DNA from 3 places in the Mucilaginibacter sp. AK015 genome. Region 2 is predicted to be linked to each of the others. Evidence: riboswitches for the same ligand, from Rfam matches in the RefSeq annotation. Region 2 holds a riboswitch; each other region holds the start of a gene.
The links. A riboswitch is a leader RNA that binds a small molecule or an ion and turns the genes downstream of it on or off. The one in region 2 is predicted to bind S-adenosylmethionine.

Region 1 (6,162 bases), on a different contig from region 2:
ACCCCGGCGACCATTTAACCTGCCTGGTATCGGTGTTATACTCCCAAATGCCTAAATGTATGCTGTCAATTATACGCGCAATATGAGCTATGCTTTCGCCAGAAAACTTATGACCGTCAGAAAAACTCATTTTACACTTTAATCACTAATCTATAATTACCACATGGCCTAATAAAATATATGCCAAAAGCACAATTCTGTTATAATTAAAACCAAAAGTTGTATTAAACCCGCAGTCTTAAATATTTTTTATTGGTTGCCATCCGGGCTTTTCAACGCTTATTGGTCATTGTCAAAATTTCTATAGCGCTGAAAATTACCTTATTAAACAATGTAAGGGTCTTATACGGTTTTTTACCCGCAGGGTTATGAAAATTTGAGCGGATAAAAATAGTATAATATTCGGCGAAATAATATCATAACTGAAAAGAAATATTATTGCTATTCAATGTGTTCATAAATCCAGTAGCGTATTAGGCGGTTTATATCCGTTTAAATTATATGTGAGTTTGACATTATTAATTACAGCATCATTTTCTATATTTAGCCTTACAAAATTTACAACGATGGGAAAACAATTCTTGAAGCTGCTTACAATTGTTCTGATATCAATAACGGCCGGCGCAGCCGCCCAAACGACGCCTGCAGGTAAAGTATGGTCGGTGGCCAAGGCCAATACCTGGTACGGCCAGCATAAATGGATGACCGGTGCAGATTTTATACCCAGTACCGCGATTAACCAGTTAGAGATGTGGCAGGCGGCAACGTTCGACCCTGCAACCATCGACCGGGAGTTAGGTTATGCCGAAGGGATAGGGTTTAATACCATGCGGGTGTTTTTGCATAGCCTTGCCTGGCAGCAGGATAAAGCCGGTTTTAAAAAACGTATTGCCCGATACCTCGCCATTGCCGATAAGCACGGCATTAAAACCATGTTTGTGTTTTTTGATGACTGCTGGAACGCCGGTGCCAAAATTGGCACCCAGCCTGCGCCAAAGGTTGGCGTACACAATTCAGGCTGGCTTCAGGACCCGGGCAACCGCCTGAACAACCCCGGCGAAACCGCCATGTTGCAGGCTTACGTAACTGACGTTATGACTGCCTTTAAGCACGACAAGCGCATACTGCTGTGGGACCTGTATAACGAGCCGGGCAATTCCGGTAAAAAGGATGCCTCGCTTGCATTGCTTAACAAAGTATTTACCTGGGCACGGGCGGTAAACCCCGATCAGCCTGTATCCGCTGGTTTATGGGATTGGAGTTTTGAAAAATTGAATGCCTACCAGGCCCTTAACTCGGATATTATTACTTACCACGATTATACCGACGAAGCCTCACACCTAAAAACTATACAACTATTAAAAAGCCACGGCAAACCGCTTATCTGTACCGAATATATGGCCCGCACCCGCGGAAGCAAATTTGCCAATGTAATGCCTATGCTCAAAAAAGAGAACGTGGGCGCACTTAATTGGGGTTTTGTAATGGGTAAAACCAATACCATTTACGCCTGGGATAACCCAATTCCTGATGGCAGTGAACCTAAAGAGTGGTTCCACGATATATTCCGGAAGGATGGCACACCTTACAGGGCCGAAGAAGTGGAGCTGATAAAAAAACTAAACGGAAAGTAGAACAGCAATACGCCCGGTATGTTGCAGGCATTTTTATAGCTTTGCGGCCATGAAGGCGAGCTTTAAATTATTCGATTTTACACAAAAGGTTAACTATAAAACCGAAATACTGGCCGGCCTTACTGTTGCCATGACCATGATGCCCGAATCATTGTCGTTCGCCATACTGGCGGGCTTCCCGCCATTGGTAGGTTTGTATGCCGCTTTTATAATGGGGCTTGTTACCGCTATATTCGGCGGAAGGCCGGGGCTCGTTTCGGGCGGGGCAGGGGCCACGGTTGTAGTGCTGATAGCATTAATGAAGGCCAACGGGATAGAATATGTATTTGCCGCAGTGGCATTAGCAGGCATTATCCAGATCGCTATTGGGGTGTTTAAACTGGCAAAGCTTATCCGGCTGGTGCCGCAACCTGTTATGTATGGTTTTGTAAACGGCCTGGCGGTGATCATTTTTATGGCGCAGCTACAACAATTTAAAACGGTGGTTAACGGGCAGCCGGCCTGGCTTAGCGGCGCTCCATTGTTAATTATGGGCGGCCTTGTGGCGTTAACCATAGCTATTGTGGTGCTTTTCCCAAAAATTACCAGGGCGGTACCATCGTCGCTGGTGGCAATTATTGTTGTATTTGTTTTGGTGCTGGGTTTTGGTATCCACACAAAAACAGTAAGCGATATTGCATCTGTCAGCGGTGGCTTCCCGCCTTTTCATATTCCTGCCATACCTTTAAGCCTGCACACACTCAACATTATTTTCCCTTATGCTTTAATTATGGCGGCTGTAGGCTTAACAGAGGGCCTGCTTACCTTAAACCTGGTTGATGAAATGACCGCAACAAGGGGCAACGGCAACCGCGAATGTATAGCCCAGGGAAGCGCCAATATTTTAAATGGTTTCTTTTTTGGGATGGGCGGCTGCCCCATGATAGCGCAAACCCTGGTAAACTTATCAGCAGGCGCCAGGGCAAGGTTATCGGGTATAATAGCATCGCTAACTATTTTATTGATTATACTTTTTGGGGCGCCTGTTATAGGCAAACTGCCAATGGCCGCCCTTACCGGTGTGATGATCATGGTGGCATTTGGTACTTTTGAATGGATAAGCTTCAGGATATTTAATAAAATGCCCAAACAGGATGTATTTGTGGGGATATTAGTTGCTGTTATAACTATACTGCTGCACAACCTTGCATTGGCTGTGTTGATAGGCGTTATTATATCGGCCCTGGTATTTGCCTGGGAAAGTGCAAAACGCATCCGCGCCCGTAAATATGTAGACGGTAATGGCGCCAAACATTACGAAATTTACGGCCCGTTATTTTTTGGATCGGTAACGGCGTTTTCTGAAAAGTTTGACATCTCCGGCGATCCTGACGAAGTGATTATAGACTTTAAAGACAGTCGCGTTGCCGATATGTCGGGTATCCAAGCCCTTAACAAATTAACAGAGCGATATCGTAAGGCAGGCAAAAAACTCCATTTAAAGCATCTGAGTAAAGATTGCATCGCTTTGCTAAAAAATGCCGCTGATGTTATTGATGTAAATATTATGGAAGACCCGCATTACTGGGTAGCAACAGAAAAGAGTTATAATATATAGATTATCTTCCTGAAATTTAGCTGTTTAAAACAGATGTTAAAAATAAATTATAAAGTCTATAGGAATTATAGAATTTATAATTACTTTTGTAATGTAATCGTTCTTTAAATATATACTTATCCAGAAAGACAGAGGGAAAGGCCCTATGATGTCTTAGCAACCTGTACAGCTTTTAGCTTGTGTAAGGTGCTAATTCCTGCTTCGCCGCATAGCGTCGGAGACAGATAAGCTGATTTAAAAGACCACCATGTTTTGCATCCAAAACATGCTCTTGCATCTGCCGGCATCCCTTCAAATTTCCTGTATAAGTTTTGTAACTATTAGCATAGCATTAATGGCTGTATATTTTTATATCAACTTAAAATTTAAAAAGACATGAGTTTACGAATTGGCGACGACGCCCCAAATTTTAAAGCACAAACATCACAAGGAGAAATAGATTTTTACGAATACCTGGGCGATAGCTGGGGTGTGCTTTTCTCGCACCCGGCTGATTATACCCCCGTTTGCACCACTGAACTGGGCAAAACCGCAGCGCTCAAAGACGAGTTTGCAAAGCGTAATGTAAAAGTAGTAGCCTTAAGCACCGATAATGTAGAATCGCACAAGGGGTGGATAAAAGACATCAATGAGACCCAGGATGTTGAAGTTACGTTCCCGATCATAGGCGATGAAACCCGCGAGATATCGCAAGCTTACGACATGATACATCCTAATGCTTCGCTAACAGCAACCGTGCGCTCGTTATTTATTATCGGCCCCGATAAAAAGATAAAACTGATCATCAGCTACCCGGCATCAACCGGCAGAAATTTCCAGGAGATATTGAGGGTGATAGATAGCCTGCAGTTAACCGCTTACCACAGCGTTGCTACCCCTGCCGATTGGAAAGACGGCGAAGATGTTGTGGTGCTTCCATCAATCAAAACAGAAGATATCCCGGCTAAATTCCCTAAAGGGTTTAAAGAGGTAAAACCGTATTTGCGTACAACGCCCCAGCCCAATAAATAACTGGCTGAAAGATAAAGTCGCGTGGCCGAGAGGATAGGTGTGGGTCTGCAAAACCTTTAACGGTAGTTCGAATCTACCCGCGACGTCTGAAACTATACTGACTGACTATAATGACGGGGCGGTGGGCTGAGGAGTCCATCGCCTTTTTTGGTTACTGCCCGGTCATCGCCAGGCTTGGCCACTCTCTAATTTTTCACCCTCTTTGCGTAGCAGAAAGGGCCACGCACGAAGTGTCGCTTGGTGAGTAAACTAACACACTACATAAAAAATTCCCCCATTTCATTGTATCTTTACGTATGAACACTACCACTCACCCCTGGCCAAAACTCGATTATCATTACCTGAAGGACACCCTTGCCACGGTACACATGTGGACACAAATGATAGGCAAGGTGCGCCTCAAAAAAATGCCGTGGATAAACCACTCGTGGCAGGTTACGCTGTATGTAAGCGCTACAGGCTTAACAACAGGCAGCATACCCTACGGCGGCGGGGTGTTCCAGATAGACCTTGATTTTATAAAGCATCAACTGCATATCACCACCAGTACGGGCGAAAATATCTCATCGGCATTAGGCGCCGAAACCATAGCCGCTTTCTACAACGAGTTATGGCTAACCTGAGGTTGGCGGGTATTGAAGTGGAAATTTATGCCGCGCCTAATGAGGTTGACCCGGCCATACCCTTCGCCGAAAACCAAAAGCCATGTACTTACGACAGCGATGTGATGCACAACCTGTGGCAGGCGCTCATCAGGATACACAATGTTTTTACTGATTTCAGGGCAGGCTTTTTGGGCAAATGCAGCCCGGTACATTTCTTTTGGGGCGCGTTCGACCTGGCAGTTACCCGTTTCAGCGGCCGGCCGGCGCCCAAACACCCCGGCGGCGCGCCCAACATGCCCGATGATGTAATGCAGGAAGCATACTCGCACGAGGTTAGCTCATGCGGGTTTTGGCCGGGCAGCGAGGCGTTTCCGCAGCCGGCGTTCTACGCCTATTGTTACCCAACTCCTGAAGATTACGGCAAGCAGCAGGTGAGCCCACCCGAAGCCTTTTACAGCCAGGAAATGGGCGAATATTTTTTAATGTACGAAATGGTACAGCAAGCCGCCAACCCCGAAAATACCCTGATGCAGTTTTTGCAAACTACCTATAATGCCGCCGCCACAACAGGTAATTGGGATAGAGCATTAGAGTGTGATTTGCAGGGTTTTAAAAATTAATCGCCAATTCAAATGTTCGCGCTTGAGCGGGCGGTTGGCTATTATAACGGAAAAGTTCGTTCTCCCGGAGAGGGTTTAGGTGAGGCCACTTTCCGCAAACACCACGTTGTCATGCACCGTAAATTTTGCACGTTGGTGGTTTTTATCGGCTCAAAAAGTTCGCCGCCTAAGCTGGCTGTGTACTCCATTAGCACCTGTTCGTTCACCAAAAAGCGTTCGGAGCCATCTGGTAGGGCGTAGCGGCTATTGCCCAGGGGAATCACTTTATCCTCGATGCCAATATCAGATGCCAGCCGCGCGAAAAAATAACCGCCGGTTTTTAATGCGCACCATATTGATCGCAGCATGGCGTCGAAGTGATTGCTATCGGCTGCAAAATGCAGTACTGCGCTGCAAACTATCAGGTCGAACATTTCATCCTCAAAGGGCAGTTGTTCGGCTTTGCCTATGCTGAAGTTTGTTGGCGGAGTAGCCGGAGCCAGCTCTTTGGCCAATGCTTTTACCAGCGCCACTGCTTCAGGATTTGGGTCGATGCCATAAACCTCATAGCCGTTTTGCAGAAAGTATACGATGTTTCGCCCGCCGCCGCAGCCAACATCCAGCACGTTTGTGCACCCATCAAAGCGTCCCTTCAAAAGCTGGTCGAAAAGGTAGATATCAATATTGCCGTAAAGCTGCTGCAAGCGGTTTGCCAT
Region 2 (6,162 bases):
TCAGGCTGCTGCAAACGGTTACGCTGCGCGATGCATCCAACACATGAATAGCCCCGCCAGAATAATGCGGCGCTACCTTTACTGCCGCGTGGATGCGCGAGGTAGTTGCCCCGCCAATGATCAGCGGAATGGTAAAACCTTCGCGCTCCATTTCTTTGGCAAAATGCACCATCTCGTCGAGCGACGGGGTAATTAAACCGCTAAGGCCGATGATATCCACCTCGTGTTTTCTTGCTTCTTCAATTATCTTTTGCGCCGGTACCATTACCCCAAGATCTATCACCTCGAAGTTGTTACAGGCCAATACCACGCCTACTATATTTTTACCAATATCGTGCACATCGCCTTTTACGGTGGCCATTAATACCTTGCCAGCATTAGCACGACTGCCGCTGCTATCCTCACCGGCATCAATAACGCGTTGTTTCTCCTGTTCGATAAAGGGGAGTAAATATGCCACCGCCTTTTTCATTACCCGGGCCGATTTTACCACCTGCGGCAAAAACATTTTACCGGCGCCAAACAGGTCGCCTACTACGTTCATGCCATCCATCAGCGGGCCTTCAATAACCTCTAAGGGCTTGGCAAATTTCTGGCGCGCTTCTTCTACATCATCATCCAGGTACTCGATAATGCCTTTTACCAGCGCGTGCGACAGGCGCTGTTCTACCGTCCCCTTGCGCCATTCTTCGTCGCGCACCACTTCTTTACCTTTGCTTTTAATGGTATCGGCAAACTCAACCAAACGCTCGGTGGCATCTTCGCGGCGGTTTAGTAAAACGTCTTCCACAAGCTCAAGCAGGTCTTTTGGTATCTCCTCGTAAACTTCCAGCATCCCGGCGTTTACGATACCCATATCCAGCCCGGCTTTTATGGCATGGTACAGGAACGCCGAGTGCATTGCTTCGCGTACCACGTTATTGCCCCGGAACGAGAACGATATGTTACTTACCCCACCGCTAACCTTGGCCAGCGGCAGGTTTTGTTTTATCCAGCGGGTAGCCTCAATAAAATCTACTGCATAGTTGTTATGCTCTTCCAGCCCGGTTGCTACGGTTAAAATATTGGGATCGAAGATGATATCCTGGGGTGGAAAACCAACCTCATCAACCAGAATACGGTAACTGCGTTCGCAAATCTCTTTACGGCGTTCCAGCGAATCGGCCTGCCCCGTTTCATCAAAGGCCATTACTACTGTGGCAGCGCCGTAGCTTAATATTTTGCGGGCATATTCTTTAAATTTCTCTTCGCCTTCTTTCAGCGAGATAGAGTTGACGATACCTTTGCCCTGCAGGCATTTAAGCCCGGCCTCGATAACCGACCATTTGGAGGAATCGATCATGATGGGCAGTTTGGCAATATCCGGTTCACTGGCAACCAGGTTCAGGAATTTTACCATCACAGCTTCCGAGTCGATCATCCCCTCGTCCATGTTGATATCGATCACCTGTGCGCCGCCTTCTACCTGCTGCAGGGCAACGCTCAGGGCGGCCTCATAATCTTCGGCAAGGATAAGTTTAGAAAATTTTGGCGACCCGGTAATATTGGTACGCTCGCCAATATTTACAAAGTTTGTTTCGGGCGTAAGGGTAACGGCTTCCAGCCCGCTTAGGCGCAGGTAGGGCTTAATTTCGGGTATCTGCCTTGGCGGATATTTAGCGGCCTTATCGGCAATACATTTAATATGCTCGGGCGTGGTGCCACAGCAGCCGCCTACTATATTTACCAGGCCTGCCTTCATAAAATCATCAACCTGGTGAGCGGTTTCGTGCGGGGTCTCGTCATAAGCGCCAAATTCGTTTGGCAGGCCCGCGTTGGGGTAGGCGGAGATGAACACACCCGCCTTTTCAGACAGCTCCTCTAAGTGGGGCCGCATCTCGCGGGCGCCCAAAGCACAGTTTAACCCTACCGATAAGAGGTGGGCGTGACTGATAGAGTTCCAAAATGCCTCTACCGTTTGCCCTGATAAGGTACGGCCTGATGCGTCTGTAATGGTACCCGATATCATGATGCCGCCGGTTTCCCTAAAGGCAGGGTAATCTTTACCGGCTGCCTTGCATTCACTTTTATACCTGTCGATGGCGAACAGTGCTGCCTTGGCGTTCAGGGTATCAAATATGGTTTCAACCAGTAACAGGTCCGAGCCGCCATCAACCAAACCCCGTACCTGGGCGTAATAAGCCTCGGCCAGGTCGTCAAAGGTAACGGCGCGGTAACCCGGGTCGTTCACATCCGGCGACAGCGATGCGGTACGGTTTGTGGGACCTACGGCTCCGGCTACAAAGCGCGGTTTTGAAAGGTCGCGTTTGGTGTATTCGTTGGCTACTTCACGCGCAATGCGGGCACCCTCGTAACTCAGTTCATAATCAAGTTCCTCGAGGTGATAATCGGCCAGCGATATGCGTTGTGTGCTAAAAGTATTTGTTTCGATGATGTCTGCACCCGCCTCCAGGTACTCGGCATGGATAGCTTTGATCACATCCGGCCGGGTGATGTTCAGCAGGTCGTTATTGCCTTTCAGATCGGATGGGTGGTCGCGAAAACGCTCCCCGCGAAAATCCTGCTCGGTGAGCTCGTACCGCTGTATCATGGTACCCATAGCTCCGTCAATAACCAGAATGCGCTTTTGTAACTCTCTTCTAATATCCATTTGTTGAGATGTGAGACAGGAGAATTTGAGATTTGAGAAAAAAAGCATAGCTAAGGCTATCTCATATCTCACGTCTAAAATCTCATATCTATTCCAGCTTACTCGAAAAGTCGGGTGTTAAATTGACTTTCACTTATCTGTCCCCGGTTATTCTTTTAACCGGAGTAGAATGTAGCACCTTGTTAAGTAACAGGTTGCTAAGACATCGCAGGGTCTAATCCCTCCGTCTTTCTCCATAAGCGGTACAAATATGAGTAATAATGTTGTAAAGTGCAAGCGTATAAATTACACGAAGTTTGGCTGAAGCCAAAATGATTTGTCTGGCTATCCGTTGGCTAAAGCCAACGGCAATGATTCCATTTTCAAACTGTACCGTTTGTACCGTATGCGGGACAAAGCAACGCTACCCGTTGAATAAAGCAAACGGCATGATTCGATTTTCAACCGTACTGTTTGAGGGGCAAAACAAGTTATATTTTAAGCCGGGTTCATTGCCGCCCGATTTATGGGGCGAACGAAAGCGGCCGTGATTCATTTCAATTGTGCGATTTGTACTATATGCGGGACAAAGCAAGTTCTATTTAAGCAGGGTTTATTGCCGTTCCATTTATGGGACGGATAACACTCAGGTCTTCATGGCTTAGCCAAAACCTTTGAACCAAAAAAGCCGCCTGCTGATAGCAAACGGCTTTCAATTTTTATTTATGATATCCGATTATCTTCTGTTGCCGAAAATGCGCAACAACCACAGGAACAAGTTAACGAAATTCATATACAGCGTTAACGCACCCATAATTGCCAGTTTTTTGCCATCCGCGTCTCCATATTCTATACCGGCGCCAATCCTTTTTAACCTTTGTACATTAAAGGCAGTTAAGCCAACAAATATCGCAACCATTATGTAGCTGATAAGTAAATCAAAGCTACTGCTACGGAATAAAAAAACATTCAGAACCGTAGCAATTATACCGCCAATAAGCAGCATGATCAGGATAGAACCAAATTTTGTAAGGTCCTGCTGAGTAGTATAACCGCCGATAGCCATAACTCCAAACACTACGGCTGCTGTTATGAAGGATGATGCTATAGTTCCAAAAGAATATAAGTAAAATATATAGCTAATGCTAATACCCATAACAGCCGAAAATGCTACAAACATTACAACGGTTGATATTAAACTCATTTTTTCAAAACGACCTCTTAAAATTAATATAAAAATTAGCGGCGCAAACATAGTAACGATACCTAAAATGTTGTTCTGCCCGGTTTCCGGGTCGCGCAGCATGGCTGACAGCTGCGGTATAAAAGCAAACAGGTATGTGCATGCAGATGATATGCCCAAAGCAACAAACATCCACACAAATACATTAGCAATGAACTTGCGGGATGCTTCAGGGTTTTCTACGTAACTTACGTTATCGTAAACGTATTCAAAATTATCGGTTTTGGTTTCCATGTATTTCAGAAATTATTTGTACGAATATAATAAAAACGATGTAATGATTGAAAAAGTTGTACCTGTTAAAAAGGTTACAATTGGCTGTGAATTCTAACTTAATCTTTTAGTTAACTGCTCTTCTACTTTTTTAAACATTTGCAGCGGCTTCAATGCCCTCCAGTGAAGGTCATCAAGCTGACCGCCAAAATTGATGTAATAATCAATGTTGCTGTGTTTAAACTCGGATATCACATGGTCGCGGAAGTTTATGCCGGCTATCCAGCCATCTTCAACCTCCTGGAACCACTCTTCGTAATAGCTGTCGTCAGAGAAGTGAAAGTTAAGCACGTTCTCACCTATCAGTATAAATTTGTTTATGCCCTGGTCAACCATCAGGTCAAAAAGTTCGCGTTTCATCAGCATAATATCATTGTTAATGGCGTCGTTCCATTCGCCAATAAACTCGATGATGCTGTAACCCCGATCGTAATCAACAAACAAAACCTTCAGGTACAGAGTGTTCGACCCAAAAGAATCCCACTGCGGGTGCAGCAAATAATTATATACCTGCTTATCAAATTCAAACTCGCTGTACTCGGTAGCATAAAACGGCGAATACTCATCCTCAGATGCTACATAATCATCGCGCCATCGGTAATATGGTTCTATTTCGTGCATAGCCCCCTCCAACCTCCCCCCGCCAGGGAGACTTTTTTATTTTCCTCATCTGCACATCTGCATATTTGCATATCTGCACATCTAATCCTGTTCATTTGCATATCTATCTCAAGCTATCTACCGCCTTGCGCACACTGCCATGTTTCTTTAATAGCTCAGCGGCTTCTTCTTCAGGCAAGCCGGTTTCGGCCATTACCATACGGGTGCCGCGGTGTACCAATTTATTATTGGATAACTGCATATCTACCATTTTATTACCCTTTACGCGGCCCAATTGTATCATTACACTTGTGCTGAGCATATTTAATACCAGTTTTTGCGCGGTGCCGGCCTTCATGCGGGTGCTGCCGGTTACAAACTCGGGACCGGTAACCACTTCAACGGGATATTCGGCCGCAGCAGCTACGGGGCTGCCTGCATTACAAACTATACAGCCTGTGGCTACGCCATGCTGCTTAGCCTTTTTTAACCCGCCAATAACATAGGGCGTAGTGCCCGATGCCGCAATGCCCACTACTACATCCTTACCGGTGATATTAAATTTTTGCAGATCTTTCCACGCCTGTTCACGGTCATCTTCGGCAAATTCAACGGCTTTGCGTATGGCAGTATCGCCGCCCGCTATAATGCCAACCACCCAATCAAACGGCACACCAAATGTGGGTGGGCATTCAGAGGCATCAACAACGCCCAGGCGGCCGCTGGTGCCCGCGCCAATGTAAAATAACCTTCCGCCGTTGCGCATGCGTTCGGCAACAACTGTTACCAGCTTTTCTATTTGGGGTAACGCTTTTTCAACCGCTAATGGCACGGTTTTATCTTCGTTATTAATGTTTTGAAGCAGCTCTGCTACCGGCATGCTTTCAAGCCCGTTGTAGTTGGAGTCTTTTTCGGTGTTTATTTCCATGTTTTGGCAATAATTGGTCTCACACTGCCCTCTCCAGAGGAGAGGGTTTATAATACGACGAATAAGTCCTCTCCGTTGGAGAAGATTCAAGTGAGGCTACAGTTAATAAATTTTTAACAAAATTGAATAAAAAACATCAAAGCAAAGAAGCCGATATTAATTATAGGCAATAGCTGCTATTTATTAAATTTGCAATGGCTAAATATAGATGAAAAGAATTGCGGGCATTATCTTCAGGACGGTAATTTTAATATTGACAGGTATTGCAATTGGGATACTTATTACCGGTGACAACATTGGGGGGCGAAGGATAGGCCTTAGTTTTTCGGGGCCCGATAAAATATCCCGTGTGCTTGATCTTGTAAGCACCAAGTATGTCGACTCCGTTAATACGGACAGTGTAGAGGGCGCAACGGTTAACGATATGCTGCAAAGCCTGGACCCTCATTCGGTGTACCTGCCGGCAAAGCAGGCCCGCTCTATCAACGA
Region 3 (6,162 bases), on a different contig from region 2:
TACTGTTGTTCCTCTATAGGGAACAACACATCAGATTTGATACCGATAATCAGCGTGCGTGCCTTGATCAGGCTAAGCGCTTTATCTATGCCATGCCTGCCACGGCCAACATTGTGCGAGTCCATCGCTTTTGACAGGTACCAGTAGCTGTAAGCATTAAAGCGGTTCACCAGCTTTTGCCCCTGGTAGTTCTGATAGGTTGATGCTTTAAAATTATCGGTAACGGTATCGCTATCTTCCTGTTGAGTGATAGCATAGGTTTTATAGCTGCGATAGGATAGTAGTGCAATGCTTCGCGCGGCCTTTAACCCTTTACTGCCGCCGTCAGGCGATCCGGCGTAAAAGGTACGATCGGCACTAATGGCCAGGCGTTGCGACTCGTTAAAGGCAATACCCCAGGGTGAGTGGAGTGCATTGGTTGCTATCAGTATCAGGTTTTTAATACGTTCGGGCTCAATTATGCTCCACTCGATAGCCTGCTGGCCGCCTAATGATCCGCCCAATAGTATTTCGATATGCTCAATTTCCAGATGGTCTGCAAGTATCTTATGCGCCTTAACAATGTCCCTGATCGTAAACTCCGGGAATGCCAGGTAATAAGGCTGCCCTGTAGCGGGGTTAATACTTAACGGATTAACGGTGCCATAAGGCGATCCCAAAACATTGGCGCAAACAATAAAATGATCCTCGGGATTAAAGTGGTCATTGGGGCCGAAAAGGCCTTTCCACCAGTCAAAAACATCGGAATTTGCAGTGAGGGCATGGCATACCCACACTACATTATCCCGGTTTTTATTGAGGTTTCCATAGGTATTAAAGCCGATCTCAAGTCCCTGTAGCTTCTGGCCGGATTCCAGTTCAAACGTTCCGGTATAGGTAAAACTTTGTGTGCTCATTTGTTACTTTCGTTATTTCGGGAGCAGTTGCCTGAACAACCGCTCCCTGATAACATCACTTAAAAAACTAAAAAAAACTAAAAAATTCTTGAAAAAATTAAACTAATTCCGGTTGTTGTACTTTGGCAAATGCCTGTTCAAAATCAGCCTTGATATCATCTATATGTTCAATGCCAACTGCTACCCGCAACTGCGCAGGAGTTACCCCTGCCGACACTTGTTCCGCGTCGCTAAGCTGCTGGTGCGTGGTTGCCGATGGCTGAATGATCAATGTTTTAGCATCGCCCATATTGGCCAGGTGGCTCACCAGCTTTAAATTATCTATCACCTGGTTAGCTGCTTCCTTACCGCCCTTTATTTCGAAAGTAAGCACCGCGCCAAAACCATTTTTCAGGTATTTTTTTGCAAGGATATGATAGGGAGAGGACTCCAGCCCCGGATAATTAACAGATGCCACCTGCGGGTGCTGCTCCAGCCATTTGGCCAGTTCAAGGGCGTTATCAACATGGCGCTGTACACGCAGCGACAAGGTTTCTAAGCCCTGTATATTAAGCCACGAGTTAAACGGCGACTGCGCAGGCCCAAAATCTCTCAGACCTTCCACACGGGCGCGGATAATGAAATTGATATTGCCAAACGGGCCGTTAATGCCAAATACATCGTTAAAAATTAACCCGTGATAACCCTCGCTTGGCTCGGTAAACTGCGGGAATTTGCCGTTGCCCCAGTTATATGTGCCGCCATCTATAATAGCGCCGCCAATACTGGTACCATGGCCGTTTATCCACTTGGTGGTAGATTCTACAACCACATGCGCGCCATGCTGCAACGGGCGAAACAGGTATCCGCCGGCGGCGAAAGTGTTATCTACTATCAGCGGCAGATCGTGCTTTTTGGCTAAGGCCGCCAGCTTTTCAAAATCGGGAATGCTGAAACCGGGGTTTCCAATAGTTTCGGTATAGATGGCTTTAGTTTTACCATCGATATGTTTTTCAATATTTTCGGCGGTATCGTCCTGGGCAAACCGCACCTCGATACCCAGGCGCTTAAACGCCACCTTAAACTGGTTGTAAGTACCTCCATACAAGAAAGGAGAGGTGACAAAGTTATCGCCAGCCTGCAGGATATTATTCAGTGCGATAAACTGAGCCGCCTGGCCCGATGCTGTTGCCAAAGCTGCGATGCCGCCCTCAAGGGCTGCAATGCGCTTTTCAAAAACATCGGTAGTAGGGTTCATGATACGGGTATAGATATTACCGAACTCTTTTAGCGCGAACAGGTTTGCGCCGTGCTCGGCATTATTGAAAACGTATGAAGCAGTTTGATATAAGGGTACCGCGCGCGAGCCTGTTACAGCATCAACTTCCTGACCGGCGTGCAGTTGCAGTGTTTCGAATTTTAAATTAGACATGTTCTGTAGATTTAAGGGATATTGATGAAATATTACAATTATGACAGGATAAAGCTATCCTAAGCGGGCATCACGTGTTTTTTCGGGAAACAGAAAAAGGGAACGTGTACTGCATCAACAGCAGCAGCAACACATACAAATACAGCCTGCAGAAAGGTTGTATACAGAAGAAACACCCGTTTGGGTTTGCGATGTGTTTTGTTGTGCTAAATAAATCAGACTATTCATGACTATTAATTTATATCCCCCGGGTAACATATTTTCCGGGACAGGAATTGGCACCTTCTACACCTTGTAGGGTTGCCAGCGGTTCATCGAGCCTGATCTCTCGCCGCTTCTTTATAAATCAAAATCCGTGTGAGGGAAAATTGATCGATTGGTATCGCTACCAAATAATGTTTCAAATATAGGTCAATAAGGATTTAAGTTCCAAATTAAATTTTAATTTAATTGTCATTTGTCAATAAGACGGCGTTCTTTAGGAACCAAGATAATGGCCTGAATTTTAAATTTATGCCATTGCCTGTTCCAGATCCTCTATCAGGTCATCAATATGCTCTAACCCAACCGATACCCTTAACAGGTTAAAAGGAGTTTTGGTATCAGGGCCTTCAACAGATGCACGATGTTCTATCAGGCTTTCAACGCCACCAAGGCTGGTGGCCTGGGTAAAGATCTTTAGCGCGTTCACCACTTTTTTTGCTTTGTCTTCGCCTCCTTTAAGGGTGAATGACATCATGGCACCGGGATAACTCATCTGCGCTTTTACAATATCATACTGCGGGTGCGATGGCAAACCGGGATACATCACGCTTTCAACGGCGGGGTGTTTCTCTAAAAATTCCGCTAAAAGCAAGGCATTATGCACATGCCCCTTTACACGGTAAGGCAGGGTTTTGATGCTGCGTACCAGGTAGTAACAGTCCATAGGCGAGGGTACCGCGCCGCCCATAGTTTGTACATTTTGGATCTTTTCCCACCAGTGGTTTTTCTGAGCAGTAATAAGCGCCCCGCCCATTAAATCGCTGTGACCGCCAAAATACTTAGTGGAAGAGTGCATCACCAGGTCGGCACCCAATGCGAGCGGCTGCTGGCACAGTGGGGTGGCAAAGGTATTATCGCAAACCACCTTAATATTATGCCCGCGTGCAATAGCAACTACCTTTTTGATGTCAGTAATTTTCAGCAGCGGATTAGACGGCGTTTCTATCCATATTACACCGGTATTGGGTTTAATATGGGCGTTTAACGCATCCTCGTCATTCACATCAATAAAATCAAAATCCAAAATGCCCTCAAACAACGTTTTAAGCTGGTTGCGCAGTCCGTGATACATATCGTCGGGGCAAATGATGTGTGTGCCCGGCTCAAGCGATTGAAATACCGACATACCCGCCGCATTACCTGATGAAAATGCCGCCGCTTCAGCGCCGCCTTCTAACTGTGCCAATACATTTTCTAACGATGCACGGTTAGGGTTTGCCGAACGGCTGTATTGATAACCCGATGAAAATCCGCCATCTTCATCACGCTCAAACGTGGTCGACATTACGATTGGTTGTACAACAGCTTTGGATGAGGCATCGGTGTGGTTACCGGCGTGGATGGCGATAGTTTCTATTTTCATAACAGGGAATAATGTCGCCAAATTAACCAAGAAAATTCAGTTATCAATAGCGGCCGATGCAAAATGGTTCTACATTTTCCTACTGTAACATCATTGTCATACTTGCGTGTTTAAACACGTTCCAAATTAGTAGGTACGTTTTAAAACTAATGCAAATTGCTACATTTGCTCAAATATTTTTCTAAATGGAAGTATCAGAAAACTTCAGGGTATTGCTGGATAACCCCCAACTTTTACCCGAGCTTAAGAACATTGCCGAGAAGGTACTTCATAACCAGCGCATCACTTTTGATGAAGGCGTTTTGCTTTACGAAAAAGCTGAACTGGGCTACCTGGGAGTACTTGCCAACTACATACGCGAACAAAAACACGGTGACAAAACTTATTTTAACCGTAACTTTCATATCGAGCCGACTAATCTTTGTGTTTACGATTGCAAATTTTGCTCCTACTCGCGCCTCATAAAACAACGTGCCGACGGGTGGGAATACACGATGCAGGAGATGCTCGACATTGTTAAAAAGTACGATGACCAACCCGTTACCGAAGTGCATATTGTAGGCGGGGTTTTACCGCAGTACGATGTAGCTTTTTACAGCGAACTATTCAGTAAAATAAAAGCCCACCGGCCGGATCTGCATGTAAAAGCTTTAACACCGGTAGAGTACCATTATATATTTAAAAAAGCTAAAATAGATTATGCTACCGGTATGAAGCTGATGAAGGATGCGGGCCTGGAATCGATACCGGGAGGAGGGGCGGAGATATTTCATCCTGAAGTGCGCGACTTGATAGCCAAAGATAAATGTACCGGCGACCAATGGCTGGCCATACACGAGGAGTGGCACAAACTGGGCATGCGATCTAACGCTACTATGCTTTACGGGCACATCGAAAAATTTTATCACCGGGTGGACCATATGGAACGCCTGCGCCAGTTACAGGACAGGACGGGGGGCTTCCAAACCTTTATCCCGCTGAAATTCCGCAACCGCGATAACCAGATGAGTAACGTGCCCGAATCAACCGTTGTAGAAGATCTGCGCAACTACGCCATAGCGCGCATTTATCTTGATAACTTTGACCATATAAAAGCCTATTGGGCCATGATAAGCCGCACCACCGCGCAGCTATCGCTAAATTTCGGGGTTGATGATATAGACGGCACGCTTGACGATACCACCAAAATATACTCGATGGCGGGTGCCGAAGAACAAAAACCGGCCATGAGTACAAAAGAACTGGTTGACCTGATAAAGCATGCGGGCCGTTACCCCATAGAGCGCGATACGCTTTACAATGTGATTACCGATTATAACGACTACCAGTTTGCCGAAGAAGCAAAACCGCGCTTTTATAAATTGCCGGTTATTAATTAGTTTATTGGTCTGTTGGTTCACTGGTTCATTAGCTCATTTATTCATTGGTACTTACCAATAAACTAATGAGATAGTTAGCCAACATCCGAACCAATGAACTGATGAACAATTGAACTAATGAACAATGATTCAAAAAACATTATATATAACACGCCACGGCCAAACCGACCTTAACAAACAAGGCATTGTGCAGGGCCGCGGGCGCGATACCGATCTGAACGATGAAGGCCGCCGCCAGGCAAACCAATTTTATGAGGCTTATAAAGATATACCTTTTGATAAGATTTATGTATCAGCTTTAAAACGCACGCAGCAAAGCGTACAGCAATTTATTGACCTGGGCATCCCTTATCAGAAACTATCGGGTCTTGACGAGCTGGCCTGGGGAGTACACGAAGGACAAGCCGCTACGCCCGATACCAAAGCCGCTTTTTTACAATTAATGCGCGACTGGCTGGATGGTAAGCTGGATGAAAAATTTGAGGGCGGCGAAAGCCCTAACGAGGTAAAAGAAAGACAGCTAAAGGCACTTGAAATCATCATGAGCCATCCCGAAGAAAAAACGGTGCTGATATGTATGCATGGCCGCGCGCTGCGCTTGCTAATGTGCGTACTTACTAATCAGCCGCTTACCCAAATGGATAATTTTCCGCACCAGAACCTTGTGCTGTATAAGGTTACCTACGATGGCGCCACCTTTACAATTGCAGAAGCAAACAATGCCAAACATTTAAAAAACGATTAGAGAGAACGATACGTGAATAAGATAAAAATTTCTGCCGTTAGCTACACTAACACCAAACCCTTTTTATACGGATTACAACACTCGGCGGTTAAGGACAGGATAGA

Region 1: it holds a riboswitch for S-adenosylmethionine, as region 2 does, so the genes downstream of both, HDC91_RS09645 (peroxiredoxin) here and metH (methionine synthase) in region 2, are expected to answer to the same signal.
Region 3: it holds a riboswitch for S-adenosylmethionine, as region 2 does, so the genes downstream of both, HDC91_RS02505 (O-acetylhomoserine aminocarboxypropyltransferase/cysteine synthase family protein) here and metH (methionine synthase) in region 2, are expected to answer to the same signal.

The regions. Positions count from the first base shown of each region.
Region 1 is NZ_JACHCV010000002.1:110,731-116,892, reverse strand. It holds gene HDC91_RS09660 (PAS domain-containing sensor histidine kinase) at 1-130, opposite strand, end outside; gene HDC91_RS09655 (glycoside hydrolase family 2 TIM barrel-domain containing protein) at 567-1,634, shown strand; gene HDC91_RS09650 (SulP family inorganic anion transporter) at 1,684-3,231, shown strand; SAM riboswitch class I at 3,345-3,462, shown strand; gene HDC91_RS09645 (peroxiredoxin) at 3,607-4,242, shown strand; tRNA gene HDC91_RS09640 (tRNA-Cys) at 4,258-4,328, shown strand; partial or broken gene HDC91_RS09635 (DUF5996 family protein) at 4,539-5,467, shown strand; gene HDC91_RS09630 (class I SAM-dependent methyltransferase) at 5,509-6,162, opposite strand.
Region 2 is NZ_JACHCV010000004.1:120,503-126,664, forward strand. It holds gene metH (methionine synthase) at 1-2,650, opposite strand, end outside; SAM riboswitch class I at 2,781-2,892, opposite strand; gene HDC91_RS15460 (Bax inhibitor-1/YccA family protein) at 3,366-4,106, opposite strand; gene HDC91_RS15465 (hypothetical protein) at 4,200-4,766, opposite strand; gene murQ (N-acetylmuramic acid 6-phosphate etherase) at 4,870-5,673, opposite strand; gene HDC91_RS15475 (S41 family peptidase) at 5,882-6,162, shown strand, end outside.
Region 3 is NZ_JACHCV010000001.1:585,004-591,165, reverse strand. It holds gene metX (homoserine O-acetyltransferase) at 1-896, opposite strand, end outside; gene HDC91_RS02505 (O-acetylhomoserine aminocarboxypropyltransferase/cysteine synthase family protein) at 994-2,307, opposite strand; SAM riboswitch class I at 2,543-2,655, opposite strand; gene HDC91_RS02500 (PLP-dependent aspartate aminotransferase family protein) at 2,819-3,934, opposite strand; gene mqnE (aminofutalosine synthase MqnE) at 4,120-5,313, shown strand; gene HDC91_RS02490 (histidine phosphatase family protein) at 5,438-6,058, shown strand; gene HDC91_RS02485 (menaquinone biosynthesis protein) at 6,071-6,162, shown strand, end outside.